Regions from separate parts of the Streptomyces inhibens genome, predicted to be linked through region 2. Evidence: riboswitches for the same ligand, from Rfam matches in the RefSeq annotation. Region 2 holds a riboswitch; each other region holds the start of a gene.
The links. Region 2 has a riboswitch for cobalamin ahead of KI385_RS29805 (ribonucleoside-diphosphate reductase subunit alpha). Riboswitches for the same ligand answer to the same signal wherever they lie in the genome.
Positions count from the first base shown of each region.

Region 1 (9,614 bases), 4.0 Mb from region 2:
GGAACCTGCTGACCTGGCTCGCCGGGCTCCCCTCCAGCTCCTCCCACGCGCTCTTCGGCGGTCTGATCGGCGCGACGCTGGTGTCCGTCGGCACCAACGGTGTGCATGGCGAAGCCGTCGTGATGAAGGTCCTGATCCCGGCGGTGGCCGCCCCGATCGTCGCGGGCCTGGCCTCCATGGCGGCGACCCGGCTCACCTACCGGCTGACCCGCAACCGCGACGAGGCCGACACCGCCAAGGGCTACCGCGCCGGGCAGATCGCCTCGGCCGCCCTGGTCTCGCTCGCCCACGGCACCAACGACGCGCAGAAGACGATGGGTGTGATCACGCTCGCGCTGATCACCGGCGGGGTGGTCGCCCCGCACGCCGACCCGCCGCTGTGGGTCATCGCCTCGGCCGGTCTGGCCATCGCGCTCGGTACGTACCTGGGCGGCTGGCGGATCATCCGCACGATGGGCAAGGGCATCACCGACATCCAGCCGCCGCAGGGCTTCGCCGCCCAGACCGGCGCCGCGGCCACCATCCTGGCCTCCTCCCACCTCGGCTTCGCGCTCTCCACCACCCAGGTCTGCTCCGGTTCCGTGATGGGCTCGGGCCTGGGCCGCAAGGGCGGCGTGGTGCGCTGGTCCACGGCCGGCCGGATGGTCGCCGCCTGGGGCCTGACGCTGCCGGCCGCCGGTGCGGTCGCGGCGGGCGCCGCGTTCCTGGCCGGCCAGGGCGACTGGGGCGTCGCGGCGGTGGCGATCCTCGCGCTCGGCATCTGCGGCGCGATCTGGGCCGCCTCCCGGCGCAAGCCGATCGACCACACCAACGTCAACGACGGCCCGGCCGCGGAGCCGGTGGGTGTGGTGACCGCCGCACTGCGCACCGTCTCCCCTCCGCCCGCAGGCCAGCCGGTCCCGGTGTCCGACGGGCCGGAAGCCGTCGATACGCCGACCCCCGCGGCCGACACCACGACCCCCGCCCCGCGCGCCAAGGCCGCGACGGTCACCCGCTAGCTGTCATCACCTAAGGAACGCAATGAGCATCGACTGGGCAGCTCTCGGCCAGGTCTTCGGTGTCACCCTCGTGGTGACGGTCGGGATCGTGGGCCTGTTCACCGTCGGCATCGTCGGTACGTCCCGCAAGCCGCAGCGGGAGGGCGAGGCCGCCGTGGCCACCGCCCCCGGTGCGGGCGCGCGGGCCGGTGCGGTGGCCGCCTTCGCGATGTGCGCGGCGGCCGTGGCGTACGGCATCTATCTGATCGTCGCCGCCTGACGCAGCCGGGTACGGCAGCGAGCGGAAGCGACCACGAACGAGGCGTCCGGAGGACCGCGGCATCAGCCGTTGTCCGCCGGGCGCCTCGTCCTTTGCTGTTCACCCCGCCCGGTGAGCGCCTCGTCCGCCTCCCGGGCCAGGGCGTCGGCGATGGCCGTACCGCCGCGGCTGTTGAGGTATTCGGAGACCCGGATCTGTACGACCTTGCTGAAGGTCTGGTAGTGGGTGCTGCGCGGGCGCGGTTCGGCGGCCCGCAGCGCCGCGTACAGCGTCCGGGTGTACGGCGGCTCCTGGCCGGGCCACGGCGCCCGCTGCCCGGTGCTGCCGTGCTCGGCGCGCTCGGGCGGCAGCGGGCAGTGCGGCGCCTTCGCCGCCTCCCGGTACGCCGAGTCACGGGTCGCCGCGAACCCCCGCTCCAGCAGACAGCGCTCGCTGTCCGGGCCGGTCAGCGCCTCGATCAGGGCCCGGGCGCCGGCCGGCCGCTTGCTGCCGGCGGAGATCGCCAGATTCTGCCCGCCCAGGACGGACATCCGTTTGCCGTCGGTGGGGCGGGCCGGCAGCTCGGCGACGTCGAACTGTGTGCCGGGGGTGAGCTTCTCGGCGACCGAGGCGTACTCCACCGGCCAGTTGCGCATGAACAGCGCGCGGCCGTCGGCGAACCAGCGGCGGCTCTCCGTCTCGTCCATGGACATGGTCTCGTGCGGCATGATCATCGAGTCCAGCCGGTCCTTGATCTCGGCGACGCCCAGCTGGAGCGCGCCGATCTGCTCGCCCTGGGTGAAGCTGGTGGCGTCCGGGTCACCGCCCATGGCCCAGGCCGACTCCAGGGTGTTGACGGTCAGCCCTTCGTAGGGCCGTAGCTGGGCGACCATGCCGTACATCTTCCGGTTCGCGGTGGCCTTGCCGTCGTGGGCGAGCTTGCGGTTGAAGGCGTCCGCGACCTGGCCGGCCATGTTCTTCAGCGCGCCCCAGTTGGACGGGGGCGCGTCATAGCCGTACTCGTGGAGGATGTCCTTGCGGTAATAGAGCAGCCCGGCGTCGGAGTTGAAGGGGACGCCCCAGATCTGGCCGTCGTAGGCGACGGTCTTGACCACACTGTCCAGGAAGTCGCCGTCCAGGCTCGTGCCCCAGGGACGGATCACGCCCGCCTCGGCGAACTCCGCGGTCCAGGCCACATCGAGGTTGAGCACGTCGTAGTCGCTGTTGCCGGACTGGCCCGCGGCCAGCAGCTGGCTGCGCTGGCCGTCGGCGGTGTCCGGGAGCTTGACGATCCGCACCGAGCGGCCGGTGCGTTTCTCGAAGGCCCGGATGAGGGCCTGGCGGACGCCGGTGCTGCTGAGGTCGCTGCCGGTGGCCAGGACGATCGGGCCCTTCTCCGGGCCGGGCTGCGGCCCCGACGTACAGCCGGTGGCCGCCGCCGTCAGCGTCAGACACAGCAGGACGGTGGGCAGACCGGCGCGTGGGCTTCTCACCGGTCGTGGGCTTCTCACCGGTCGTGGAGTTCTCACCGGTCCTCCTTGCCCGCGGTGCCGATGGAGGCGACCAGGCCGGCCAGCAGATCGGGGGCCTGCGGCCCGCCGGGCACACACTGGCCGTGCGAGGCACCGGCCAGCCCCTGGAGGGCGAAGGTGTCACAGCCGGCCCTGCCCATCACCAGCGTCAGGACCGGCACCACGGGTTTCTCCTTCAGCAGGGCGGTGAGGGCCGCTTCCACGCCCGCCGCCCGCCGCGGGCCGCCGTCGTCCTCGTCGAGGATCAGCACGATCGCCTGGTTGCCGCCGGCCGACTTCTTCATCTCCCGTACGGCCGCGGTCAGCGCCTCCTCCATCGCGGCGCCGTGGTCGACGAGTTCGTCCGTTCCCCCCTTCGCGATGCGGTCCAGCGCGGCCTTGCCCCGGGCCGGGTCGGTGCTGCCGAGCGGGACGACGCGGCGCACCGCACCGGGGTCGTCGGGGTGTGCGCGGTCCGGGAAGGTCCACAGGCCGTAGGTGTGGCGGGCGCCGACCATCTCCAAAGTGCGGCCGGCCGCGCCGAGGGCGACCGGGAGCTTGCCGCCCTCGGCCATCGAGGTGGAGGCGTCCATCAGGATCAGCAGCCGGCTGGACCTCTGTGCCTTGTCGTAGCCGTCCAGCACCCGGGCGACCTGGCCCGCGCCGGCCCGGAAGGGGGTGACGGCGGCGTCGGGATCGACGCCTGCGCGGCTGCTCCGCAGCGGGGAGCCCGGTGCCGGCGCGGGCACCTCGCCGTCGTTGCCGGGCACGCCGCGGTAGCCCTGCTCGGTAAGGGTGCGCCGGCCGCCCGCCGGGTCGCGGAGCCAGTCGGCGAACCGGTTGACCGCGGCCTGCCGTGGGGCGGCGTCCGCGGCGCCGCGCCAGTCGACCCGGATCAGCGGATGGTCGAGCGCCGGGACGTTCTTGGGGTAGTAGGCGGCGTACCGGTCACCGGGGGCGAGCGCGGCGTCCAGGGCCGGGCAACTGCCGATGGCGTGGCCGAGGTTGAAGTCGGCGAGGGACTTCTCGGAGACCAGCGGCGCCGAGCGGGCGCCCTGGCCGGTGCCGGGGCGGGCCGGGTTGCCCCGGTCCGCGCCGGGTCGCAGCGAGCACAGCAGCTCGGTACTGCCCGCGTACTGGCTGCCCGGGGCGGAGAGCCGCTGTTCGGCGCCCTCGGCGAGGGTGGGGTCGGGGGTGCCCGACGAGCCGATGTGGGAGCCGTCGTTGGCGAGATAGAGGCCGATGGTGTGCAGCAGTCCGGTGCCGGACAGCACCGGGCTCGGCCGCAGGAGTTTGAGGTCGCGGTGTGCGCTGTCGGTGCCGGTGAGCAGGTCCTGCCAGGAGACATCGACCTGTTCGACGTCGTCCAGCCGCTTGTTCGCCGGGATGCCGACGACGAGCGGGCTGTAGGCGACCGGGCCGGTGTTGTGCAGGGTCGCCGGGGAGCCGTGGGCGGGCATACCGCGGCGGGCCTCCTCGTAGTCGGCGGTGGATTCGGGGATCCACAGGTCGGGCTGTGGTCCCGGCCGGTAGAGGGGGTCGGTGCCCTTGCCGTCCGACGTGCCCTGGCCGGTGCCCTTGGCCTCGCCCTGCCAGCGGTCGGCGGCGGCGAAGCCCTGGTCGATCTGGTCCTTGGCGGCGGAGTAGACGGTGATCTGGGTGCGCCGGCAGCCGCCGGGGAGGTCGCTCTCGCCGTGCAGCGGGCGGGTGTTGAGGTCGGACATCTCGTAGTCGAAGGCCGCCTGGCGCAGGGCGGGTTCGGCCTCGGGGGCGGTGAGCAGCCGCAGTTCGAGGGCGGGCGGGCAGGCCGGAAGGGGGCGCAGTACGTGCAGTGCGGTCAGCCCGGCGGCGGCCAGCGCGAGCACGGTGCACAGGGCGAGCAGGAGTTTGAGGCGGCGCCGGATGTGCTGGTTGAACCAGCGGCGTAAGCGGATCCGCGGCGGGGTCGGCGGCCGGACCTCGGGGGTGGCGAAGGACAGGATGACGTCATCGACGGTGTTCTGCTTCGCCGAGCGGGGCTGCCATACGTCGCCCATCGGCGTTTGCGCGTCGGCGAGCCGTTCGCGCAGTGCCCGTACGAGGTCCTCGAAGGTGACAAAGCGCTTGCCGGGTATGCCGCGTTCGAGGATCTGCACCAGGGCGCGGGTGAAGAGGGTGCCGCCTGCCGGTTCCTCGCCGCTGAAGATACGGCGGTTGGGCTGGGCGGCCATCAGCAGCGACATGGGCTTGCCGAGGGAGTGGAAGGCCCCGTCGGCGTTGCCCGAGTAGCAGCACTCCAGGACGATCACGATGCGCTCGGCCCGGGCGTTGTCGAGGCAGGAGAGCACCATGTCCTGCCAGGAGACGGTGGTGTGGCTCTGCTGGGGCACCGAGGTGCCGACCATCAGCTGCAGATTCCCGCCGTCGCTGCCGATCCAGCCGTGGCCGGAGAAGTGCACCAGCAGCAGACCGCGCGCCTCGTCGGCGGCGGTCTTGAGCGCCTGTCCCACCTCCCAGGGCTCCCTGGGGCGGCAGAGGGTGACCTCGTCGGCGGTGAACAGGTCGGTGCCGGTCAGTGCGCGGGCGAGCTCCTCGGCGTTGTCCTCGACCGCGGGCAGGCCGGTCAGCGTCTCGTAGTCGTGCACACAGACCAGCAGCGCCCGGTTGCGTTTTCCCCGTGCGTCGTATTCGGACATCCGGTTCAGTCCTCGCGGGTGCTGCCGCTCTCCTGTGCCGGGCTGCCAGGATCGGGGTGTTCGGGGCCGGCGTCGCCGACCGCGCTCAGCTCGCCGTCGGTGCCTACGGAGACGGCGGGCGCCTCGCCCGCGGCGCGCTCCTCCCTGCGCCGCCGCAGCCACTCCCGTAGCGCGATGGTCATCCCCTTGGTGAGCTCGGCGGCGACCGCGCCCACGATCACCAGGATCAGATCGTCGACGCCCACGGCCATATCGCCCAGATCGGGCCCGTCCGCGGTGTGGTCCCGCTCGTCGGCGGGATGCGGGCGCTGCTCCCAGCCGTGTTCCTGCCGGTTCAGCCAGGGCTCGCGCTCCAGCCACGCCCTGAGGTCGTCGATGTCCTGCTGCGGATTGTTCGTTCCCGTGATCCTGATCCGGATCTCATGACGATCGGCGCTCTCCGGCATCCCCCAGCCCCCTTCCGGCGGCCCCATCGCCGCCGTGCACCAGATAGTGACGTGGGATCAGGTGCGCAGGCAACCGTCCGTGACGCGACAGCCACCCTGTGGCGTGCACCACAGCGCCTGCCACAGGGCAGCGTCGCAGGTCAAGAGTGAGTTGACGGGCATTCGCGGAGCGTGGTGGACTGCCGGAGCCAATCGGCGACAGATGAGGAAGTCCGGTGAGAATCCGGCGCGGTCCCGCCACTGTCACCGGGGAGCGTTCCTCCGACGAAGGCCACGGCTCGTGCTCGTACGGGCTGGAAGGCCGGGGGAAGCGCCGATCCGGGAGCCAGGAGACTCTTGTCGCCGTCACGTCGAGCCAGGGCGCGGACCCTGAGTGAGGACATACCGCCATGCCCGGCCGCCGTTCGAGAGCTCCACTCCCCGCTGCCGCAGGGCCCCTTCGAGGCCTGACGGCGGTCTGATCCGATGCGCGGCGAACACGCGGGATATGCGTGCGGCGCGGCCCTCGGCTTTCTCGGCGACCTGATCGCGGCGGATCCTCGGCGCGGCCATCCGGTGGCCGCGTTCGGCCGGGCCGCGGGTGCCGTCGAGCGCCGGCTGTGGCGCGATCACCGCGGGTACGGGGCGGCCCATGCCGTGCTGTGCGCGGGTGGGGCGGCCGCCGGTGCCGCGCTGCTTCAGCGTGCCGTACGGGGCAGCGCACCGTCCCTCCTCCGTAATGGCGCACAGGTGGCGCTGACCGCGGCGACGGTCTGGGCCGTGCTGGGCGGTACCTCGCTCGGCCGGGAGGCGCGGGCCATCGGCGGTGCGCTGACCGTGGGCGATCCGGACCTGGCGCGGGAGCGGCTGCCGCATCTGTGCGGGCGCGATCCGCAGGCGCTGGACGGGCCGCAGATGGCCCGCGCGGTGGTGGAATCGGTCGCCGAGAACACCTCGGACGCGGTGGTGGGCGCCCTGGTGTGGGGCGCACTCGGCGGGGTGCCGGGCCTGGTGGCGTTCCGGGCGGTGAACACGCTGGACGCGATGGTGGGTCACAAGTCGCCGCGCTACCGGCGGTTCGGCTGGGCCTCGGCCCGGCTCGACGATCTCGCCGGCTGGCCCGGCTCCCGGCTGACCGCCGCACTGACCGTGCTCGCGGGCCCCGACCGGCGCGGCGCGCTGCGGGCCTGGCGGGCGGACGGCGGGGCGCACCCGAGCCCCAACGCGGGCCCGGTGGAGGCGTCGTTCGCGGGCGCGCTGGGCGTACGACTGGGCGGCACGCTGGCGTACGGCGGGCGGGTGGAGCACCGTCCGGTGCTCAACGGCGGGGCGCCGCCGGTCGGCGTGCCCGATATCGAGCGGGCGGTACGGCTCTCGCGCCGGGTGAGCGTCATGGCGCTGGCGGCGACGGTGGCGGGACGGCTGGCGGCCGGCGCGCTGCGACACGGCACTGGAAACGGGAGGAAGCCCCGATGAACGGGCGGTTCGAGTCGGCCGGCGGAGCCGTCGGCGGTGGCCTGTTGGTGGCCGGTACGACGTCCGATGCCGGCAAGAGCGTGGTGACGGCGGGCATCTGCCGCTGGCTGGTCCGGCAGGGCATCCGCGTGGCGCCCTTCAAGGCGCAGAACATGTCGCTCAATTCGTTCGTGACGCGGGAGGGCGCGGAGATCGGGCGGGCGCAGGCGATGCAGGCCGCCGCCGCCCGGGTCGAGCCGACCGCGCTGATGAACCCCGTGCTGCTCAAGCCGGGCAGCGACCGCAGCAGCCAGGTGGTGCTGCTGGGCAAGCCGGTGGGTGAGCTCAGTGCCCGTGGGTACTTCGGGGGGTCCGGGGGGTCGTCCCCCGGGAAGACGCAGTATGCGGGGCACCGGGAGCAGTTGCTGGGGACGGTGACCGACTGCCTGGCCGAGCTGCGGCGGACGCACGACGCGGTGATCTGCGAGGGCGCCGGCAGCCCCGCCGAGATCAATCTGCGGCGTACCGACATCGTGAACATGGGTATCGCCCGGGCCGCCCGGATCCCGGTCGTCGTGGTCGGCGACATCGACCGCGGCGGGGTGTTCGCCTCCTTCTTCGGCACCACCGCGCTGCTGTCGCGGGAGGACCAGGCGCTGGTCGCGGGCTATCTCGTCAACAAGTTCCGGGGCGATGTGACGCTGCTGGAGCCGGGGCTGGAGATGCTGCGCGGCCTGACGGGCCGGCCGACGCTGGGCGTACTGCCCTTCGCGCACGGCCTCGGCATCGACGAGGAGGACGGCCTGCGGGTGTCCCTGCGCGGCGCGGTGCGCGAGAGCGTGGTGGAGCCGCCGCACGGCGCGGACGTCCTGCGGGTGGCGGTCTGTGCCGTACCGCTGATGTCGAACTTCACGGATGTGGACGCGCTGGCCGCCGAACCGGGCGTGGTGGTGCGGTTCGTGGACCGGGCCGAGGAACTGGCCGACGCGGACCTGGTGGTGCTGCCGGGCACCCGGGGCACGGTCCGGGCGCTCGCGTGGCTGCGTGAGCGCGGCCTGGCGGACGCGATCGCCCGGCGGGCCGCCGAGGGCCGCCCGGTGCTGGGCATCTGCGGCGGCTTCCAGATGCTGGGCGAGCGCATCGAGGACGAGGTCGAGTCGAAGGCGGGCACGGTCGAGGGGCTGGGGCTGCTGCCGGTACGGGTGCGGTTCGCGGTCGAGAAGACCCTGGCCCGGCCGGTCGGCACGGCGCTGGGCGAGCCGGTGGAAGGGTACGAGATCCACCACGGGGTCGCCGAAGTGACGGGCGGGGACGAGGCGTTCATCTCTGATGGCCAAGGACACAGCCTCGACGGCTGCCGGGCCGGCTCCGTATGGGGCACGCACTGGCACGGCTCGCTGGAGAGCGACGGCTTCCGCCGGGCCTTCCTGCGGCGGGTCGCGGCGGACGCGGGGCGGGCGTTCGTACCGGCCCCGGACACCGGCTTCGGCACGCTGCGCGAGGAACAGCTGGACCGCCTGGGCGATCTGATCGAGGAGCACGCCGACACGGACGCGCTGCTGCGGCTGATCGAGAAGGGGGTGCCGGAGGGACTGCCGTTCGTGCCTCCGGGGGCGCCATGAAGGGTACGCACAGGACGAATCCGGAGCCGGTCGGCGACGTGGAGGACGACAAGGCATGACAACCACCCACAACACGACCCCGCAGTACCCCTTCACCGCGGTCGTCGGTATGGACGATCTGCGGCTGGCCCTGCTGCTGAACGCGGTGAGCCCCGCGGTCGGCGGCGTGCTGGTGCGCGGTGAGAAGGGCACCGCCAAGAGCACCGCCGTACGTGCGCTGTCGGCGCTGATGCCGACCGTGGACGTGATCAGCGGCTGCCGCTTCGCCTGCGCCCCCGCCGCGCCCGACCCCGGCTGCCCCGACGGGCCGCACGGGACGGGTGCCGCCCTGGACCGTCCGACGCGGATGGTCGAGCTGCCCGTCGGCGCCTCGGAGGACCGGCTCGTGGGCGCGCTGGACATCGAGCGGGCGCTGTCGGAGGGCGTGAAGGCCTTCGAGCCGGGCCTGCTGGCGGACGCGCACCGCGGCATCCTCTACGTCGACGAGGTCAATCTCCTCCACGACCATCTGGTGGACCTGCTGCTGGATGCCGCCGCCATGGGCGCCTCCTACGTGGAGCGCGAGGGCGTCTCCGTGCGGCATGCGGCGCGGTTCCTGCTGGTGGGCACGATGAATCCGGAAGAGGGCGAACTGCGGCCGCAGTTGCTGGACCGGTTCGGGCTGACCGTCGAGGTCGCCGCATCGCGCGA
Region 1 covers NZ_CP084681.1:2,538,471-2,548,084, forward strand. Annotated here, with positions in the region: gene KI385_RS11830 (inorganic phosphate transporter) at 1-998, shown strand, start outside; gene KI385_RS11835 (hypothetical protein) at 1,021-1,257, shown strand; gene KI385_RS11840 (extracellular solute-binding protein) at 1,320-2,729, opposite strand; gene KI385_RS11845 (caspase family protein) at 2,762-5,422, opposite strand; gene KI385_RS11850 (hypothetical protein) at 5,428-5,868, opposite strand; cobalamin riboswitch at 6,073-6,204, shown strand; gene KI385_RS11855 (cobalamin biosynthesis protein) at 6,334-7,323, shown strand; gene KI385_RS11860 (cobyric acid synthase) at 7,320-8,924, shown strand; gene KI385_RS11865 (putative cobaltochelatase) at 8,980-9,614, shown strand, end outside.
Region 1: another riboswitch for cobalamin. It lies ahead of KI385_RS11855 (cobalamin biosynthesis protein); the one in region 2 lies ahead of KI385_RS29805 (ribonucleoside-diphosphate reductase subunit alpha).

Region 2 (9,614 bases):
TGAAGGTCTTCGTCTACGACTGCTTGGACGACGAGGGCGTCCGGCACGTCGGGGCGGTCTGCAACCCCGTGCTGGACGAGCTGCCCGCCGAGCGCCGGATCCTGGACGACTCCAACGAGGGCTGCCTGTCCGTGCCCGGCGCGTACGCCTCGCTGGCCCGCCCCGACTACGCCGTCGTCCGTGGCCAGAACGCCAAGGGCGAGCCGATCGCGATCGAGGGCACCGGCTACTTCTCGCGCTGCCTGCAGCACGAGACCGATCACCTCTACGGCTACCTCTACATCGACCGGCTCAGCAAGCGGGACCGCAAGGACGCGCTCAAGCAGATGGCCGAGCGCGAGCCGCGCTACCCCGTCGTCGCCAACGACTGAGCGCGGCGCCGTGGCGCCCGGCCGGCGGCCGGGCGCCCGCGTCCGTTACGACGCCTCCTGGTAGGCGGACCAGATCTTCGGCGGGAGGGTCGTACCCAGCCCGGTCTTGGGGCCGCCGACGCCGTTCATCGGCAGCAGCTCGGGCGCTCCCGGCTTGTTGCGGAACATGGTCACGGCGGTGGTCGGCTCGCTGCCGTCACCGGCGCCGGGCGCCTGGCCGGGGCGGGTGCCGTCCCAGCTTCCCGAGCCGGTACCGGGGCCGGAGCCCGGGAGCAGGCCGGCAGCGGGTGCGCTGCCGATGAACCACGCAGACTTCATCCGGTCGCCCGGCTCCGTGAGGCCGGCCGCGACCGGCTGCCGGGCCGGCTTGCCGCCCGGGATCCCCAGCGCGCGCCAGCCCAGCCCCTCCAGGGTCCCGGACACCTGCTGGGCGACCCCGGCGTCGAGGACCTGCTCGGGCCCGGTCCGGTCGAAGCCGGGGAGCTTCTTGCCGTCGTACGTCATTTTGGTCACCGCGTACGGGTCGGCGTGCAGCCCGCCGTTGGTGAAGGTGGTGTAGGCGCTCGCCATCCGGATCGCGCTGGGCGCCGAGGTGCCCAGCGGGAAGGTCTGCTCCAGGCGCGCCATGCTCTCCTCGCGCAGGCCCGCCGCCACCGCGACATCCCGGATCCGCTCCAGCCCGATACGCTGCCCGGCCTGTACGAACGGCGGGTTCTCGGCGTTCATCAAGGCGCCGGTCAGATCCCCGAACCGCTTCTGCCAGTCCACCGGGCCCGCCTCGTCGTCGACTTCGGGCCGGTCGACCTGCTGCTGGAGCGCGGCCGCGAGCACGAACGGCTTGAACGTGGAGCCGGCCGGAACCGCCGTGGTGTCCGCGTTGTTGCTGAAGTGCCGGGTGGCGTCCGTGCCGCCATAGAGCGCGACGATCGCCCCGTCCTTGGGGCGCACGGAGGCCGCGCCGACCTCCACAAAGGTGTCGGCCGCGCGCTTCTTGGGGTCGAGGTTCTGCCGGCGGACGTCATTGACGGCCTTTTCCAGGCGGCGGGTGCGCTGTTTGTCGAAGGTGGTGTGGATGCGGTAGCCGCCGCGCGCCAGGTCCTTGTCGGTCAGGCCGGTGCCGGCCTTGATGAATTTATTGGCGATATCGATGAGATAGCCGATCTGGCCGGCCTGGCTGGTGGGCTTCGACAGTGCGCGGGGCTCCGGGAATTCGCGGTACTTCGCCCGCTCCTGCTCGGTCATCTTCCCGGTGGTGACCTGCCGGTCGAGAATCCAGCTCCAGCGCTCCACGGCCCGTTCGTGATTGGCCTTGCTCAGCCCCGGGTCGTACTGCTCCGAGCCCTTCAGCACGGCGGCCAGCATGGCGCCCTGGCTGGGGTTCAGCTTGTCGGCGTCGATTCCGTAATACGCATGGGCGGCCGCCTGGATGCCGTACGAACCACGGCCGAACCAGCTCGTGTTGAGATATCCGCGCAGAATCTCCCGCTTGGACTTCTGGTTGCTCACCTTCAGCGAGATGATGAATTCCTTCAGCTTGCGGGTGACCGTCTGGTCCTGCGAGAGATAGGTGTTCTTCACATACTGCTGGGTGATGGTGGAGCCGCCCTGGGTGTCCTCGCCGGAGATCATGTTCACCACGGCACGGCCGATGCCCTGGATGGAGACCCCGGCGTCGCTGTAGAAGGTGGCGTTCTCCGCGGCGATCACGGAGTTCTCGACGGAGTCGGGCACCTTGTCGAGCGTGACGTTCTGTCGGTTGACGGCGCCCACGCTCACCATCTGACTGCCGTCCGCCCAGTAATAGACGGTGGCTTCCTGGCCGGCGAGCTCGTTCTCGTTCGGGACGTCGACGTTTGCGTAGACAATGGCGAACAGTCCCGCCAGGCAGATGATGCCGAGCGAGAAGGTGCCGAGCCACTGCCGCCATGACGGCAGCCAGCGGCGCGGACCCTCCCGTCCCTGACGTGGATAGTCGATGAACCGGCGACGCCCGTTCGTGGCCTTGAACCGGCGACGCCCCTTCGTGGCCTTCATATCCGGATAGATGTGGTGGCCATGGCTCCGGTTGCCGAGGTCACCGAATGCTCATAAAGGGCGGGTGGCCCGGCCGAAGGGGCGTCGCGGGTGCGGGAGCCGTCTAGAAGTCGTCGTCGAAGGAGACCGAGCCCTCGACCGCGACCTGGTAGGCGGAGGCCCGGCGCTCGAAGAAGTTGGTCAGCTCCTGGACGTTCTGCAGCTCCATGAAGGAGAACGGGTTCTCCGAGCCGTACACCGGGGCAAAGCCCAGGCGCTGCAGCCGCTGGTCGGCGACGCACTGGAGGTACTCGCGCATCGACTCGGTGTTCATGCCCGGCAGGCCGTCACCGCACAGGTCGCGGCCGAACTGCAGCTCCGCCTCGACGGCCTCCCTGAGCATGTCGGTGACCTGCTGCTCCAGCTTGTCGTCGAAGAGCTCGGGCTCCTCCTCGCGGACGGTGTCCACCACGGAGAACGCGAACTCCATGTGCATGGACTCGTCGCGGAAGACCCAGTTGGTGCCGGTGGCCAGCCCGTGCAGCAGACCGCGCGAGCGGAACCAGTAGACGTAGGCGAAGGCGCCGTAGAAGAACAGCCCCTCGATGCAGGCCGCGAAGCAGATCAGGTTGAGCAGGAACCGGCGGCGGTCGGCCTTCGACTCCAGCCGGTCGATCTTCTCGACCGAGTCCATCCACTTGAAGCAGAACTCGGCCTTCTCCCGGATGGACGGGATGTTCTCCACGGCCGCGAAGGCGGCGGAGCGGTCTTCCGGGTCGGGGAGGTAGGTGTCCAGCAGCGTCAGATAGAACTGGACGTGCACCGCCTCCTCGAAGAGCTGACGGCTCAGGTACAGCCGCGCCTCGGGGGAGTTGATGTGCTTGTAGAGCGTCAGCACGAGGTTGTTGGCGACGATCGAGTCGCCGGTCGCGAAGAACGCCACCAGCCGGCCGATCATGTGCTGCTCGCCCGGGGAGAGCTTGGCGAGGTCGGCGACGTCGGAGTGGAGGTCGACCTCCTCCACGGTCCAGGTGTTCTTGATGGCGTCCCGGTAGCGGTCGTAGAAGTCCGGGTACCGCATCGGACGCAGGGTCAGCTCGAAGCCCGGGTCGAGGAGGTTCTTCGTGCCGGAGGTGGCGGTGTGCGCCGTTGCGGCGTTGGTTTCAGGCGCGGTGGTCATTACTGGCAGGCCTCGCAGGACTCGGGGTTTTCCAGGGAGCAGGCGACGGCCTCGGGGTCGGTGGCCTGCTGCGGTACGGGGACGGGGGTGGCGGCGGCGCCGCCACGGGCCGACTGGGCGATCCGGGTCGCCGGGCGGGAGCGCAGGTAGTACGTCGTCTTGATGCCGCGCTTCCAGGCGTAGGCGTACATCGAGCTGAGCTTGCCGATGGTGGGCGAGGCCATGAAGAGGTTCAGCGACTGGCTCTGGTCGAGGTAGGGCGTACGGGCCGCGGCCATGTCGATCAGGGCGCGCTGCGGGATCTCCCAGGCGGTGCGGTACAGCGCCCGGATCTCCTCGGGGATCCAACTGACGTCCTGCACCGAGCCGTTGGCCTCGCGCAGCGCGTCACGGGTCCGTGCGTCCCACATCCCCAGCGCCTTGAGCTCCTCGATCAGATAGGCGTTGACCTGGAGGAACTCTCCGGACAGCGTCTCGCGCTTGAAGAGGTTGGAGACCTGCGGCTCGATGCACTCGTACACGCCCGCGATGGAGGCGATGGTCGCGGTCGGCGCGATCGCCAGCAGAAGGGAGTTACGCATTCCGGTCGCCGCGATACGGGTGCGCAGCGCCGCCCAGCGGTCCGCCCAGCGGGGCTCGGCGTTCGGGTAGTGGTCCGGGTGCAGCACACCGCGGGCGGTGCGGGTCGCGGACCAGGCCGGGTGCGGGCCGTGCCGCTCGGCGAGGTCGGCGGACGCCTCGTACGCCGCGAGCATGATGCGCTCGGAGATCCGGGTCGACAGCGCCTGTGCCTCGGCCGAGTCGAACGGCAGCCGCAGCCGGAAGAAGACGTCCTGGAGGCCCATCAGGCCCAGACCGACCGGGCGCCAGCGGGAGTTGGAGGTCCCGGCCTGCTCGGTCGGGTAGAAGTTGATGTCCACGACGCGGTCGAGGAAGGTGACGGCGGTACGGACCGTGGCGTCCAGCCGCTCCCAGTCCATCGCCTCCTCCCAGCCGGCGGCCTCGTTGCCCAGGTGCGCGGCGAGGTTGACCGACCCGAGGTTGCAGACGGCGGTCTCCCCGTCGTTCGTCACCTCCAGGATCTCCGTGCACAGGTTGGAGGAGTGCACGACCTGGCCGGGCTCCGCGGTCTGGTTGGCGGTGCGGTTGGCGGCGTCCTTGAACGTCATCCAGCCGTTGCCGGTCTGCGCCAGGGTGCGCATCATGCGGGAGTACAGCACCCGGGCGGGGATCTGCTTGAGCGCCCGGCCCTCGGCCTCGGCCTTGCGGTAGGCGGCGTCGAACTCGTCGCCCCACAGGTCCACCAGCTCCGGCACGTCGGAGGGCGAGAACAGCGACCAGTCGCCGTCCGCCTCCACCCGGCGCATGAACTCGTCCGGGATCCAGTGCGCGATGTTCAGGTTGTGCGTACGGCGCGCCTCCTCACCGGTGTTGTCGCGCAGCTCCAGGAACTCCTCGATGTCGGCGTGCCAGGTCTCCAGGTAGACACAGGCGGCGCCCTTGCGCCGGCCACCCTGGTTCACGGCCGCGACCGAGGCGTCCAGGGTGCGCAGGAACGGCACGATGCCGTTGGAGTGACCGTTGGTGCCCCGGATCAGCGACCCCCGTGCGCGGATCCGGGAGTAGGAGAGGCCGATACCGCCGGCGTGCTTGGAGAGCCGGGCGACCTGGTGGTACCGGTCGTAGATCGAGTCGAGCTCGTCCAGCGGGGAGTCCAGCAGATAGCACGAGGACATCTGCGGGTGGCGGGTGCCGGAGTTGAAGAGGGTGGGGGAGGAGGGGAGGTAGGACAGCGAGCTGGTGAGGCGGTACAGCTCGGCGACGTCCTCCAGCGCCGCCGCGGACTCGTTCTCCGCGAGGCCGCAGGCCACCCGCAGCAGGAAGTGCTGCGGCGTCTCGATGACCTGACGGGTGGTGGGGTGGCGCAGCAGATAGCGCGAGTGCAGGGTACGCAGACCGAAGTAGCCGAAGCGGTCGTCGGCGCCTTCGGCGAGTGCCTTGTCGACCAGCGCGTCCAGCCGGGCCGCGTGGGCGCGGACGAACCGGGCTGTCTCGTCGGCGATCAGGCCCTCGCGGTGGCCGACCTCGACGGAGGCGGAGAAGGCGACCGCCCCCTGTTCGGCCGCCTCCTCCGAGATTGCGAGGGTGAGCAGGCGCGCGGCGAGCTTGGAGTACTGCGGCTCGTCGCCGATCAGACCGGCCGCGGCGTCGATGGCCAGCGACCGCAGCTCGGCCTCGTCGGAACCCGCGTGCCGGCCGCGCAGCGCGGCGGCGGCCACCTTGCCGGGGTCGGTCGCGGCCAGATCCTCGGTCAGTTCGGTCAGGGTGCGCAGCAGCGCGACGCCCGGCCCGTCGGCGGGGGCAGGAGGCGTGGCCACCGCAGGCTGAACTACCTCGGCGTCTGACGCGGACTCCGTTGGCGCGATGGTCACGTGATGCTCTCCCTCACTCGGCGGGGGCCAGGAGGGGCGGGGCGCGACGGTCGCACGCGCGCATGCGGCACCCCGTTACGGTCAGGGGTGCGCGGGCACACCGCGCGGCGCCCACCGGCCCAACCCTCGGGGCCCGGACGTATCGACGTCCGCACCGATGGCGGTGAGGACGTACCGTCGGCAGGTCTTCGGACTTCACGGACGCGCGACAGGGCCGTCATCAGGCCACTGAGCGCGCTCCCACACCGTTGCGGGACAGTTCCGGATTCCCACCGGATTCCCCTGCGGCGACAGCGAGGACGAGCATACATCTTGTGCTGCTCCCCGCATGCACCCCCACATCTTGTGTCGCCACCTCATACCACTCCTACTGGTGTGCGAACGGCCATGGGGCCCGGCAGAGTCGGCAACGCGCCCGGAAACGCCATGCGGGCCGGGCCGGGCGGGTCCTTCAGGCCATCTCACGGGTGAACGCCCGGAGCGTAATCCCGGTATCGGCTCCCGGTCCCGCGCACGTTCCAGAGCTCGGCGGCCGGGACGACGACGGGCCGCCGCGCCCCCGAAGGGACGCGACGGCCCGTGATCCGCCGGTGCGGTGCCGGTGGCTCAGTGGCCGGCCGGAGCTCCCGCCGTGGCGGGCGGCAGGTCCGCCGTGACGCCCGCGTCGCCGGCGTCCGCGGTGTAGTCGGCGGGGCTGGTCTCGTCGACGCCGTCAGGGACCTTGGCGGCCTTCAGGGCGAAGGTCAGGACGACGGTCACCACGACGTTCAGGACGAAGGCGGTCAGGCCGATGTAGCCGATCTCACCGATGCCGGGGATCTCCTTGCTGGAGCCGCCGAAGTGGGCCTGGGTCGGGCTGGCCACGCCGTATGCCGCGAGTGTGCCGTAGAGCATGCCGACCGCCCAGCCGGTGAGCAGCGCCCAGCGGTGGAACCAGCGGGTGAACAGACCGCCGACCAGCGACGGCATGGTCTGCAGGATCCAGATCCCGCCCAGCAGCTGGAAGTTGATCGCGACGGTCTTGTCCATGGTGAGGACAAAGACCAGCGCGCCGACCTTCACCAGCAGCGAGACGAGCTTGGCGACCTTGTGCTCCTGCTCCGGTGTGGCGTCCTGCTTGAGGAAGTCCTTGTAGACGTTGCGGGTGAACAGGTTGGCGGCGGCGATCGACATGATGGCCGCGGGCACCAGCGCGCCGATGCCGATCGCGGCGAACGCGACGCCGGAGAACCAGCTGGGGAACATGTCCTCGAACAGCTGCGGGATGGCCAGCTGCGGGTTGCCCTGGATGTCCGTGCCGGCCTTGATCGCCATGAAGCCGAGCAGCGCGAGCAGGCCCAGCATGAGGGAGTACAGCGGCAGGATCGTGGTGTTGCGGCGGATCACATTGCGGCTGCGCGAGGACAGCGTGGCGGTGATCGAGTGCGGATACATGAAGAGCGCCAGCGCGGAGCCGAGCGCCAAGGTCGCATACGCCCATTGGGCGTTGGGGCCGGTGGTCAGCGCGCCGCGCGGCTTGCCGGGTACGGCGCCGGGCTCGGCGAACGCCTTGCCGGCCGCGTCGAAGATCGCGTCGAAGCCGCCCAGCTTGATCGGGATGTAGATGATCGCCACCGCGATGACGAGATAGATCAGGCCGTCCTTGACGAAGGCGATCAGGGCGGGCGCCCGCAGGCCCGAGGAGTAGGTGTACGCGGCGAGGACGGCGAAGGCGATCAGCAGCGGCAGGTCCTTGACGAACCAGTTGGTGTTCTCGCCGCCGCCGATGCCCATCACGTCCAGGACGGCCTGGATGCCGACCAGTTGGAGGGCGATGTACGGCATTGTGGCGAGGATGCCGGTGAGCGCCACGGCCAGCGACAGGCCCTTGGAGCCGAAGCGGCCGCGGACGAAGTCGGAGGTGGTGACGTAGCCGTGCTTGTGCGAGACCGACCACAGCCGGGGGAGGAAGGTGAAGATGAGGGGGTAGACGAGGATGGTGTACGGCACGGCGAAGAAGCCGGCCGCGCCCGCTGCGTAGATCGCCGCCGGGACGGCCACGAAGGTGTACGCGGTGTAGAGGTCCCCGCCGAGCAGGAACCACGTCACCCAGGTGCCGAAACTGCGGCCGCCCAGGCCCCATTCGTCCAGGTTGGCGGACTCCTCGGCCTTGCGCCAGCGGGCGGCCAGGAATCCCATGACCGTCACGGCCAGGAAGAAGAAGACGAAGACGGCGAGCGCGACGCCGTTGACGCCTTGGGTCGAGGAGGCGGCCAGTGGCGTGGTCGCCGTCGTCGCCGTCGTTGCGAGAGTCACTGGGCCGCACCGCCCTTGCGTGCGCGCTGCTCACGCTGCACGAGCTTGTACGCGACCATCGTCAGGACGGTCGAGATCAGCACCCACAGCATCTGGTACCAGTAGAAGAACGGGATCCCGATGAGCGTCGGCTCGATCTTGGCGTACGAACTCACCCACAGCATCGCCACGAACGGAGCGAGCAGGCACAGCCCCGCCACCACACGTGTCGGCGTGATGACCGGTCTGTTGGTCGGTGATGCGGCTGGCTCTGGCATGAGCGTGGCTCCGTCCCTGGCGAACTCCTGTGCAATCGGCTGGAAATCTATGGCAGGGCCGTGGCGCGCGTCACTAGCTGTCCGCATATCGGTATGAAGAATCCGCGGCAGAGAGCAGGCGTCGTCCACGGTCAGCGGCGGCGCAGCGCCTCGGAATCAGTCTGTCGGGCGGCGCAGTCGGGCGACGAATTTGTAGCGGTCGCCGCGGTAGACCGAGCGCACCCATTCCACCGGTTGGCCCTGGGCGTCGAGGGAGTGCCGGGAGAGCATCAGCATCGGCAGGCCGACGTCGGTGCCCAGCAGGCCGGCCTCGCGCGGGGTGGCGAGCGAGGTCTCGATGGTCTCCTCGGCCTCCGCGAGACGGACGTCGTAGACCTCGGCCAGCGCGGTGTACAGGGAGGTGTACTTGACGAGGTTGCGGCGCAGCGCGGGGAAGCGTTTCGCCGACAGATGGGTGATCTCGATGGCCATCGGCTCGCCGCTGGCCAGCCGCAGCCGTTCGATGCGCAGCACCCGGCCGCCGGTGGCGATGTCCAGCAGGCCGGCCAGCCGGTCGTCGGCGGTGACATAGCCGATGTCCAGCAGCTGGGAGGTCGGCTCCAGGCCCTGGGCCCGCATGTCCTCCGTGTAGGAGGTCAGTTGCAGCGCCTGGGAGACCTTGGGCTTGGCGACAAAGGTGCCCTTGCCCTGGATGCGCTCCAGCCGGCCCTCGACGACCAGCTCCTGCAGGGCCTGACGCACCGTCGTACGGGACGTGTCGAACTCCGCGGCCAGGGTGCGCTCGGGCGGGACCGGGGTGCCGGGCGGCAGGGTCTCGGTGATCTCCAGCAAGTGCCGCTTGAGGCGGTAGTACTTGGGCACCCGCGCGGTCCGCGCGCCGCCGCCGCTCTCGGCACTGCCCCCGTCGGTCTCCATGCCCCGCCTCTCCGACTCCTGTCGTGCTGCCGTCACCGGCTCCTCCGTACGTAGCGGCTCACATCGTGGCACGGGCGGGTTGTCCGCGCTCCCTTGCAGGTCCCGGCCCGCCAGATGTCGGTCCGGTAACGGACCTGACAGCGACTCTTAT
Region 2 covers NZ_CP084681.1:6,551,796-6,561,409, forward strand. Annotated here, with positions in the region: gene def (peptide deformylase) at 1-371, shown strand, start outside; gene KI385_RS29795 (transglycosylase domain-containing protein) at 417-2,405, opposite strand; gene KI385_RS29800 (ribonucleotide-diphosphate reductase subunit beta) at 2,509-3,564, opposite strand; gene KI385_RS29805 (ribonucleoside-diphosphate reductase subunit alpha) at 3,564-5,996, opposite strand; cobalamin riboswitch at 6,159-6,307, opposite strand; gene mctP (monocarboxylate uptake permease MctP) at 6,603-8,252, opposite strand; gene KI385_RS29815 (DUF3311 domain-containing protein) at 8,288-8,548, opposite strand; gene KI385_RS29820 (GntR family transcriptional regulator) at 8,705-9,463, opposite strand.

Region 3 (9,614 bases), 3.4 Mb from region 2:
TGCAGCGCGAGCCGCATCTCGCGGACGCGATGGTGCGCGCGCTGACCTTCGCCGACCGCTCCGTCAGCCCCGAGGTGGACACCGTCTCCCGGCTGACCACCGCGATCATCCTCGACGCCATGGGGCTGGACGGCCCGGCCACCCCGGAGCAGCTCTCCGCGGTCCGGGTCATCGAGCACACCTGGCACTCGGCGCTGATCACCTGGCTGTCGGGGCGGGCCTCGATCGCGCAGGTGAAGATAGACATCGAGACGGTGTGCCGGCTGATCGATGTCACCGCGCCCGATCACTCACGTTAACCCCACCGCCGACGCGGGTAGTTGGCCCGTAGGGGGCCCTCCGAACCCCTACGGGACCACCGCCCCCACCCCTTAGGGAGCCCCCGCCCCGCCCCGAGCCACTCACTCCTCCGGCGGGAAGACCGCCTCACCACTGCCGGCGACGGTGACGATGATCGCCTCCACGGGGCACCCCTCGGCCGCCGCCAGCACGCTCTCCGCGGCATCCGCCACCGGCGTCACGGGGTGCGACTGCCGGGCCGAGTCCAGCCGGAAGTCGTCCGGTGCCGCGCCGACGCACATCCCCGAGCCGATGCACACGCTCCGGTCCACCTCCACCTGCCAGCGGTCCGCCATCAGGCACCCGCCGGCAGATGGATCATCTTGTGCTCCAGATATTCACCGAAACCCTCGGGGCCGAATTCCCGCCCGATCCCGGAGTTCTTGTAGCCGCCGAACGGGCCGAGCATGTCGATACTGAAGGTGTTCACCGAGTACGTACCGGTGCGCACCTGCCGTGCGAGGTCGATGCCGTGGTCGACGTCGGCCGTCCACACCGAGCCGGAGAGCCCGTAGTCGGAGTCGTTGGCGATCCGTACCGCCTCCGCCTCGTCGTCGTACGGCAGCAGACAGATGACCGGGCCGAAGATCTCCTCGCGGGCGATCCGCATGGAGTTGGCGACCTCGCCGAAGAGTGTCGGTTCGACGTACCAGCCCGTCGGCTGCCCCTTGGGGCGGCCGCCGCCGGTCAGGACCTTGGCGCCTTCCTGCTGGCCGAGCGCGATGTAGTCCAGCGAGCGCTGCTGCTGCCGGCAGGCGACCAGCGGACCGACCTCGGTGGCCGGATCCAGCGGGTCGCCGACGGCCAGTGCGCCCGCCGCCGCGGTGAACCGCTCGGCGATCTCGTCGTAGCGGCTGCGCGGCGCGAGGATCCGGGTCTGGGCCACACAGGCCTGGCCGTTGATCATCCAGGCGAACGGCACGATGCCGGCCACCGCCGCGTCCAGATCCGCGTCCGGCAGGATCACCGCGGCGGACTTGCCGCCCAGCTCCAGCGTGACCCGGCTGAGGTTGCGGGACGCGACCTCCATGACCCGCTTGCCCGCCGCCACCGAGCCGGTGAACGACACCTTGTCCACGCCCGGGTGCCCGACCAGGTACTCGCTCACCTCGCGGTCGGCCGGCAGGATCGACAGCACGCCCTTCGGCAGTCCGGCCTCGGTCGCGATCTCCGCGAGGAGGTAGGCGTCCAACGGGGTCTCCGGCGAGACCTTCAGCACCACCGAGCAGCCGGCCAGCAGGGCCGGCGCGAGCTTGGCGGCGGCGGTGAACTGCGGGACGTTCCAGGGCACCACGGCCGCGACCACCCCGACCGGCTCGCGCCGCACCAGCAGCGGCCCCAGCACCCCGGCCCGGCGCTCCTCGAAGGTGAAGTCACGCGCCACCGTGAGCGCGGAGTCCCACACCAGCATCGCGGCCAGCGACTGCACCATGACGCCCGAGGTGAACGGGGTGCCGTTCTCGGAGCTGATGACCCTGGCGATCTCCTCGCTGCGCGCCGCGAAGGCGTCCTTGATACGGGTCACCACCGCGATCCGGTCCGCCAACGGGGCGTTCGCCCACACCCCGGACTCGAAGGACGTACGGGCCGCGGCCACCGCGCGGTCGACATCGGCCCGGGAGGCGTGCGGGACGCGGCCGATGACCTGCTCGGTGTGCGGGGAGACGACCTCGATCGTGTCCCGGCCGGCCGGATCGACCAACTCTCCGCCTATGTAGAGCTTTCCGTGCTCGACGAGGTCGCTCATCGCTGCCGCCTCCTGCGGGTTGGCCGCCTGTCCGACGTGTGCTCCCTGACTGTCTGACGCTGCGTCAGAATTCTCACTGCATCAGGAACTGATACCAGTTCTAGTTGAAGGAGTCCACGACGGCAGCAGAATCCCAACTCCCCGGAGAGGAAGGGCCACTTCAGGCCGTATTGAAACCAGTTCTAGTTATAGTGAGGGGGCGGGGACCAGGTGTATGCCACACCGAGAGGGGAACGGGATGACGACGCAGGTGACCGACCACCGGGGCGGGGTATGGAGCATCGCCGTCCCCATCCCGGACAACCCGCTCGGCCACACCCTCGTCCACCTCCTGGAGACCGACCGCGGACCGGTGCTCATCGACACCGGCTGGGACGACCCGGACTCCTGGGACACCCTCGTCGCCGGCGTCGCCGCCTGCGGCTTCACCCTCACCGACATCCACGGCGTCCTGATCACCCACCATCACCCCGACCACCACGGTCTCTCCGCCAAGGTCCGGGAGGCGTCCGGCGCCTGGATCGCGATGCACGCCGCGGACACCGCGGTGGTCCGCCGCACCCGCGAGGCCGAACCGGGCCGGTGGCTCGACTACCTGATCGCCAAGCTCACGACGGCGGGCGCACCGGACGACCATCTGGCGCCGCTGCGGGAGGCGCGCGCCAAAGGGAGCGGCCGCAAGCTGCCCGGCCGACGGGCGGCGCTGCCGGACCGCGAGATCGACCCCGGCGAGCTGCTCGATCTGCCCGGACGCCGGGTACGCGCCATCTGGACGCCGGGACACACTCCGGGACACGTCTGCCTGCACCTGGAGGAGGACCACCCCTCGGGGCTGCCCCAGGGGTTCGGCCGGCTGTTCTCCGGCGACCACCTCCTGCCCGGCATCACCCCGCACATCGGCCTCTACGAGGACCCGGACGACGATGGGGGTCCCCCCTGCTCATGGGGGTCCCCCCGCTCGGGCGAAGCCGAGAGTGGGCGAAGAGTTGAGAGCTTGGGGGAAGGCACCGACCCCCTCGGCGACTACCTCGACTCCCTCGAACGCATCGGCCGACTCGCCCCCGCCGAGGTGCTGCCCGCCCACCAGCACGCCTTCACCGACGCCGAAGGGCGCGTACGCGAGCTCATCACCCACCACGAGGACCGGCTCTCCGGCCTGCGCACACTGCTCCGCGAACCCCGCACCCCCTGGCAGCTCGCGGTGGCCATGGAGTGGAACCGCCCCTGGGAGCAGATCCCCTACGGGTCCCGCAACATCGCCGTCTCGGAGGCCGAGGCACATCTGCGCCGGCTGGTGAAGCAGGGGTATGTGGAGATGGTGACGGGTTCGGATCCGGTGAGGTATCAGGCGGTGTGATCGCGGGATGGCCGCGCGTGGTGGCTGCTGTGGCCCGACGGTGTACGGCTGCCGGGCGTGCGCGTACCGCCCTCGCCGAACGGGCAGGCGGCCCGGTCGGGCTGTGCGCCTACCGCCCTCGCCGCCGGTCTCCGCACGGACCGGCCCGCTCCGGCCGCCGATCTCCGCACGGACGCCCCACCGCCGATCTCCGCACGGACCGGCCCGCCCCCGGTTCGTACGTGCGAGCCAGGGCCGGCCGGGCGCCGGTTAGGGTGTGCGGGACAACTTCATCCGTATCCGATCGGGGGAAGCCGGTGTAAATCCGGCGCTGACCCGCAACCGTGAGGACGGCCCGTCCGCGCACCGCGACCCGCGCGGCACACACGGCCGTACGAGCCGGAGCACCCGATGGGACACGACCAAGGCTCCCGCCACCGGAACCGCCTGCCCGCGCGGACGGCCGGTGCGCGGCACCGTCGAGGTATACGGAGCTGAGCCCGGTGCCACCGCGCCCGATCGGAGGATCGGTGTGCGGGTGGCCGGCCGAGCGTGGCTGCGTAGCACCGCCGCGACCCGACCCGAGAGGCACCAGACCCGATGGCCCCCATGGCTTCCATGGCTCACCAGGCCCCTTTGACGCATTCCGTCGCCTTCCTGGCGCGCCGTGCCGCCACGGCGCTGGCGGCCGCGGTGGTGCTGGGCGCGGCCGCTGCCCCCGCCGCGTTCGCCGACACCCCGTCCCCCAAGAAGCTGCCCGAGGGGCTGTACGGCACCAAGGAGCCGCAGTACGACGGTGTCTGGCGGCAGTCGCTCGCGCTGCTGGCCCAGGACACGGTGGGCGTACGGCCCGCGGCGTCGGCCGTGAACTGGCTGGTCGGGCAGCAGTGCGCCGACGGCTCCTTCACCGCCTACCGCGCCGAGCCGGGCAAGGCCTGTGACGCCAAGACGATGCGGGACACCAACCAGACGGCGGCCGCGGTGCAGGCGCTGGCCGCACTCGGCGGGCACGGTGACTCCGTGAAGAAGGCCGTGAACTGGCTGAAGTCGGTACAGAACGACGACGGCGGCTGGAGCTCGATGGCCGGCTCGCCCAGCGACGCCAACTCCACCTCCGTGGTCATCGGCGCTCTTGCGGCGGCGGGCGAGAAGCCGGAGTCCGTGACGTCGAAGAAGGGCGGCAAGACCCCCTACGAGGGGCTGCTCACCTTCCAGCTGGGCTGCCATGCGAAGGAGGGTGAGCGCGGCGCGTTCACCTTCCAGCTCAAGGGCGCGGCCCCGAACGCCGATGCCACCGCGGCCGCCGCCACCGGCGCACTGGGCAAGGGCTTTGTCGTCGAGCCCGCCGGCAAGGGAGCGGATCGGCCGGTCAAGCCGCTGAGCTGCAAGGACGGTAAGCCCGCCGGCACCGGGCCGGCGCAGGCCGCGGAGGGCGGCGCCGCCTACCTCGTCGCGCAGCTCGACAAGAACGGACAGCATCTGCTCTCCGCGATGCCGGGCGCGGAGAAGCAGCCGGACGTCGGCAACACCGCCGACGCCGTGGTGGCGCTGGCGGCCGGCGGGCACGGCGCCGCCGCGCAGAAGCCGCTGAAGTGGCTGGAGAAGAACTCGGCGGACTGGGCCAAGCAGAGCGGCCCGGCCGCGTACGCCCAGCTGGTGCTGACCGCGCACGCCACCGGCACCGACCCGCGTTCCTTCGGCGGCACCGATCTGGTGGCCGCGCTCAACGCCACCGGCCCCAAGCCGGCCGGCAGCGCCGCACCGTCCACCGCACCGGACAAGAACGCCAAGGACTCCGACGACAACGGCGGCGGCATCGGTGTGTGGTGGGTGGTCGCCGTCGGGCTCGCCATCGGCGCCGGCATCGGCTTCCTGATGAGCGGCCGTAAGAAGAAGAACGAGCTCTGATGCGGCGTACCAGGATCGCCGGCGCGCTGCTGCTGGCCGGCACGGTCACCGGTCTGGCCGCCGGGCCCGCCCAGGCGCAGGAGTACCGCTACTGGTCCTTCTGGGACGGCAAGGGCGGGACCGGCGACGGCGGCGGGACCGGCGGCAAGGGCGGCAAGGGCGGCTCCTGGGCGTACGCCACCGAGGGGCCGGCCACCATGCGGCCGGCCGACGGCGCGGTCGAGGGCTTCCGCTTCACCGTCAGCGCCGACTCCGCGGCGGCCGGCAAGCCACGTGCGGCCGCCGACTTCGAGGCGATCTGCCGCGATACGCCCGCCAAGGACGGCCGCAAGCGGATCGGCATCGTCATCGACTTCGGCACCGCCGCGGACGCGCCCGGCGACGAACGGCCGCCGGCGGCTCGGACGGAGTGCGCCCAGGTGGCCGAGGACGCCTCGGCGGGCGAGGCGCTGGCCGCGGTCGCCCGCCCGCTGCGCTACGACTCCAACGCGCTGCTGTGCGCCATCGCCGGCTACCCGAAGTCGGGGTGCGCGGAGCAGGTGAGCGGGTCGAAGGAGGCCGGTTCGACGGAGGCCGGTTCGAAGGGGACCGGATCGTCCGCGTCGTCGTCTTCGGGGACGGCGGCGGACGGTCACGGCGGTGACGCCGCAGGCAGCGGGGACAACGGCAGTGGTGGCAACGACGACGGCGGCCCGTCCGCCGGGCTGCTCGGCGGTATCGCGGCCGTCATCGCACTGGGCGCGGCGGCCGTCTGGCAGGCCCGCCGCCGGCGCGGATGAGCGCCCCGCAGGCGACCCGTAGCACCGCGCTGCACGCCGGCGCCTGGTGGCTGTGGGCGCTCGGACTGGCCACCGCGGCCTCCCGCACCACCAACCCCCTGCTGCTGGGGCTGCTGGTGGGGGTGGCCGGCTATGTCGTCGCGGCCCGCCGTACGGATGCGCCGTGGGCCCGCTCGTACGGCGCGTTCGTCAAGCTCGGCCTGGTCGTGATCACCATCCGGCTGGTCTTCGCCTTCGTCCTCGGCTCGCCGATCCCCGGCACGCACACCCTCGTCACCCTGCCCGAAGTGCCGCTGCCGGACTGGGCGAAGGGCGTCCGCATCGGCGGCCGGGTCACGGCAGAGGGCATGATCTTCGCGCTCTACGACGGGCTGAAGCTGGCCACCCTCCTCATCTGCGTCGGCGCCGCCAACGCACTCGCCAACCCCTCTCGGCTCCTGAAATCCCTGCCGGGCGCGCTCTACGAGGCGGGCGTCGCGGTCGTCGTCGCGATGACCTTCGCACCGAATCTGGTCGCCGACGTACAGCGGCTGCGCGCGGCCCGACGGCTGCGCGGCCGCCCCGACCGCGGGTTCAAGGCGCTCCTCCAGGTCGGGCTGCCGGTGCTGGAGGGCGCGCTGGAGCGCTCGGTGGCACTGGCCGCCGCCATGGACGCGCGTGGCTACGGCCGTACCGCCCAAGTGCCGCGCGCCGTACGCCACACCACCTCCGTCCTCACCCTCGGCGGGCTGCTCGGCATCTGCGCGGGTACGTACGGTCTGCTGGGCGACACAGGGGGCGGCTACGGGCTGCCGCTGCTGCTCGCCGGACTGGCCGCCGCGCTCGCCGGGCTCTGGCTCGGTGGCCGCCGGTCGGTACGCAGCCGTTACCGTCCCGAACGATGGGGCGTCCGCGCCTGGCTGGTCGCGGGCTCCGGCATCGCCGTCGCCGCCCTGATGATGTGGGCGAACGACTACGCACCCGCAGCCCTCCACCCACCCGCCGTCCCCCTCACCGCCCCCGTTCTCCCCCTCTGGCCGGCCGCCTCCCTTCTCGTAGGCCTACTGCCGGCGTTCGCCGCCCCGACCCCGGGAAGCACGGAGGGTACCGGCCGTGCCGGGCGAGCGGACCGCGCCGACCGAACGAGCCGAGCGGAGCGTGCGGACAAGGCGGCGGGCCGAGCCGGGACTGCGGACGCGGCGACGGGCCAGGGCCGTACCCCTGAAACCACCCCACCTACCACCCCACCCACAGGCCCATCTATCAACCCGTCCACCAACCCACCCACCGATACCGAACCCTGCGAGAAGGAGCCCACCCAGTGATCCGGTTCGAGCAGGTGTCGGTCACCTACGGCGACGCCGCGGCGCCCGCCGTCCAAGGCATCGACCTGATCGTCCCCGAGGGCGAACTGTGCCTCCTCGTAGGCCCTTCCGGCGTCGGCAAGTCCACGGTCCTGAACGCGGTCTGCGGGCTCGTTCCGCACTTCACCGGCGGCACCCTGAGCGGTCGCGTCACCGTCGACGGCCGTGACACCCGCACCCATAAGCCGCGCGAACTCGCCGATGTCGTCGGCACCGTGGGCCAGGACCCGCTCGCGCACTTCGTCACCGACACCGTCGAGGACGAACTCGCCTACGGTATGGAATCGCTCGGCCTCGCCCCCGACGTGATGCGCCGGCGCGTCGAGGAAACCCTGGACCTGCTGGGCCTGGCCGACTTGCGCGACCGGGCGATCACCACCCTCTCGGGCGGCCAGATGCAGCGGGTGGCGATCGGCTCGGTCCTCACCACCCACCCCAAGGTCCTGGTCCTCGACGAACCGACCTCGGCACTCGACCCGGCCGCCGCCGAAGAGGTGCTCTCCGTACTCCAGCGCCTGGTCCACGACCTCGGCACCACGGTCCTGCTGGCCGAACACCGCCTGGAGCGCGTCGTCCAGTACGCCGACCAGGTCATCCTCCTCCCCTCACCCGGCGCCGCCCCCCTCATGGGCACCCCCGCCGACATCATGGCCGTCTCCCCCGTCCACCCTCCGGTAGTGGCCCTCGGCCGCCTCGCCCACTGGACCCCTCTCCCCCTCTCCGTACGCGACGCCCGCCGCAAGGCCGCCCCGCTGCGCGAGCGGTTGGCAGGGATCGCCCCGCCGGAGGTGGGTGTCGGGAGCACGCTGCCGGGCGCGGACGCTTCGCCGGGCGTGCCCACCGGCGGCCCGGCCAGCGGGGTCGCCGCGGACGTTTCCGGGCTCAGCGTTCGCCGGGGCCGGATCGATGCACTGCACCGGGTCGATCTCACCGTCCGGGCCGGCGAGACCATTGCCCTGATGGGCCGTAACGGCGCCGGGAAGTCCACCCTCCTCAGCACCCTCGTCGGTATGCACCCACCGTCCTCCGGCACGGTGCGCGTCGGTGGTGCCACTCCGCACCGCACCAGCCCCCGCACCCTCCTGCGGCATGTCGGCCTGGTGCCGCAGGAACCTCGTGACCTCCTTTACGCGGATACCGTCGCCGCCGAGTGCACCGCGGCCGATCAGGACGCGGGCGCCCCCGCCGGCAGCTGCCGGGCTCTCGTCACTCAGCTGCTTCCCGATGTCCCGGACTCCGTCCACCCCCGCGATCTGTCCGAGGGCCAACGCCTCGCCCTCGCCCTTGCGGTCGTACTGACCGCCCGGCCCCCGCTGCTCCTCCTCGACGAGCCCACCCGCGGCCTGGACTACGCGGCCAAGGCCCGCCTGGTCGAGGTGCTGCGCACCCTGGCCGCCGAGGGCCACGCCATCGTCCTGGCCACCCATGACGTGGAACTCGCCGCCGAACTCGCCCACCGCGTCGTCATCCTGGCGGACGGCGAGATCGTCGCCGACGGTCCCACCGACGAGGTTGTCGTCTCCTCCCCCTCCTTTGCTCCACAGGTCGCCAAGGTCCTCGCTCCGCTGCCCTGGCTGACCGTTCCTCAGGTGGCCCGCGCCCTGGAGACCACCGCATGAACCGCGCACACCCACACGGCCCGGACGGCTCCGGCCCCCGCTCCGGCACCGGCACCGGCACCGGCACCAGCACCAGCACCAGCACCAGCACCGAATCCTGGCCCGACTCCCAAACCGACTCCGACGCCGATGTCAGCTCTGGCACCGGCGTCGGCTCCGGCCGCCAAGCCCGTGCCGTGCGGCTCGGCCCCCGCTCCATCGCCGCCCTGGTCCTGATCTCGGCCATCGGCGTGATGGCGTTCGGATGGCCACTGCTCGCCGACTCCGCCTCCGGGCTCGCCCATTCCAAGGACGCCCCCTGGCTGTTCGCCGCGCTGCTGCCGATGCTGCTCGCCGTTGTCGTGGCGACCATTGCCGACGCGGGCCTGGACGCAAAGGCCATCGCCATGCTCGGCGTACTGGCCGCGGCCGGGGCCGCGATGCGCCCGCTCGGCGCGGGGACGGCCGGTATCGAGCCGATGTTCTTCCTGATGGTGTTGTCGGGCCGGGTGCTCGGTCCCGGCTTCGGCTTTGTCCTGGGTTCCGTGGCGATGTTCGCGTCGT
Region 3 covers NZ_CP084681.1:3,169,578-3,179,191, forward strand. Annotated here, with positions in the region: gene KI385_RS14625 (TetR family transcriptional regulator) at 1-299, shown strand, start outside; gene KI385_RS14630 (ferredoxin) at 402-635, opposite strand; gene KI385_RS14635 (aldehyde dehydrogenase) at 635-2,086, opposite strand; gene KI385_RS14640 (Strvi_7410 family MBL fold metallo-hydrolase) at 2,325-3,443, shown strand; cobalamin riboswitch at 3,673-3,799, shown strand; gene KI385_RS14645 (SCO2321 family membrane protein) at 4,023-5,330, shown strand; gene KI385_RS14650 (SCO2322 family protein) at 5,330-6,109, shown strand; gene KI385_RS14655 (energy-coupling factor transporter transmembrane component T) at 6,106-7,413, shown strand; gene KI385_RS14660 (ABC transporter ATP-binding protein) at 7,410-9,071, shown strand; gene KI385_RS14665 (ECF transporter S component) at 9,068-9,614, shown strand, end outside.
Region 3: another riboswitch for cobalamin. It lies ahead of KI385_RS14645 (SCO2321 family membrane protein); the one in region 2 lies ahead of KI385_RS29805 (ribonucleoside-diphosphate reductase subunit alpha).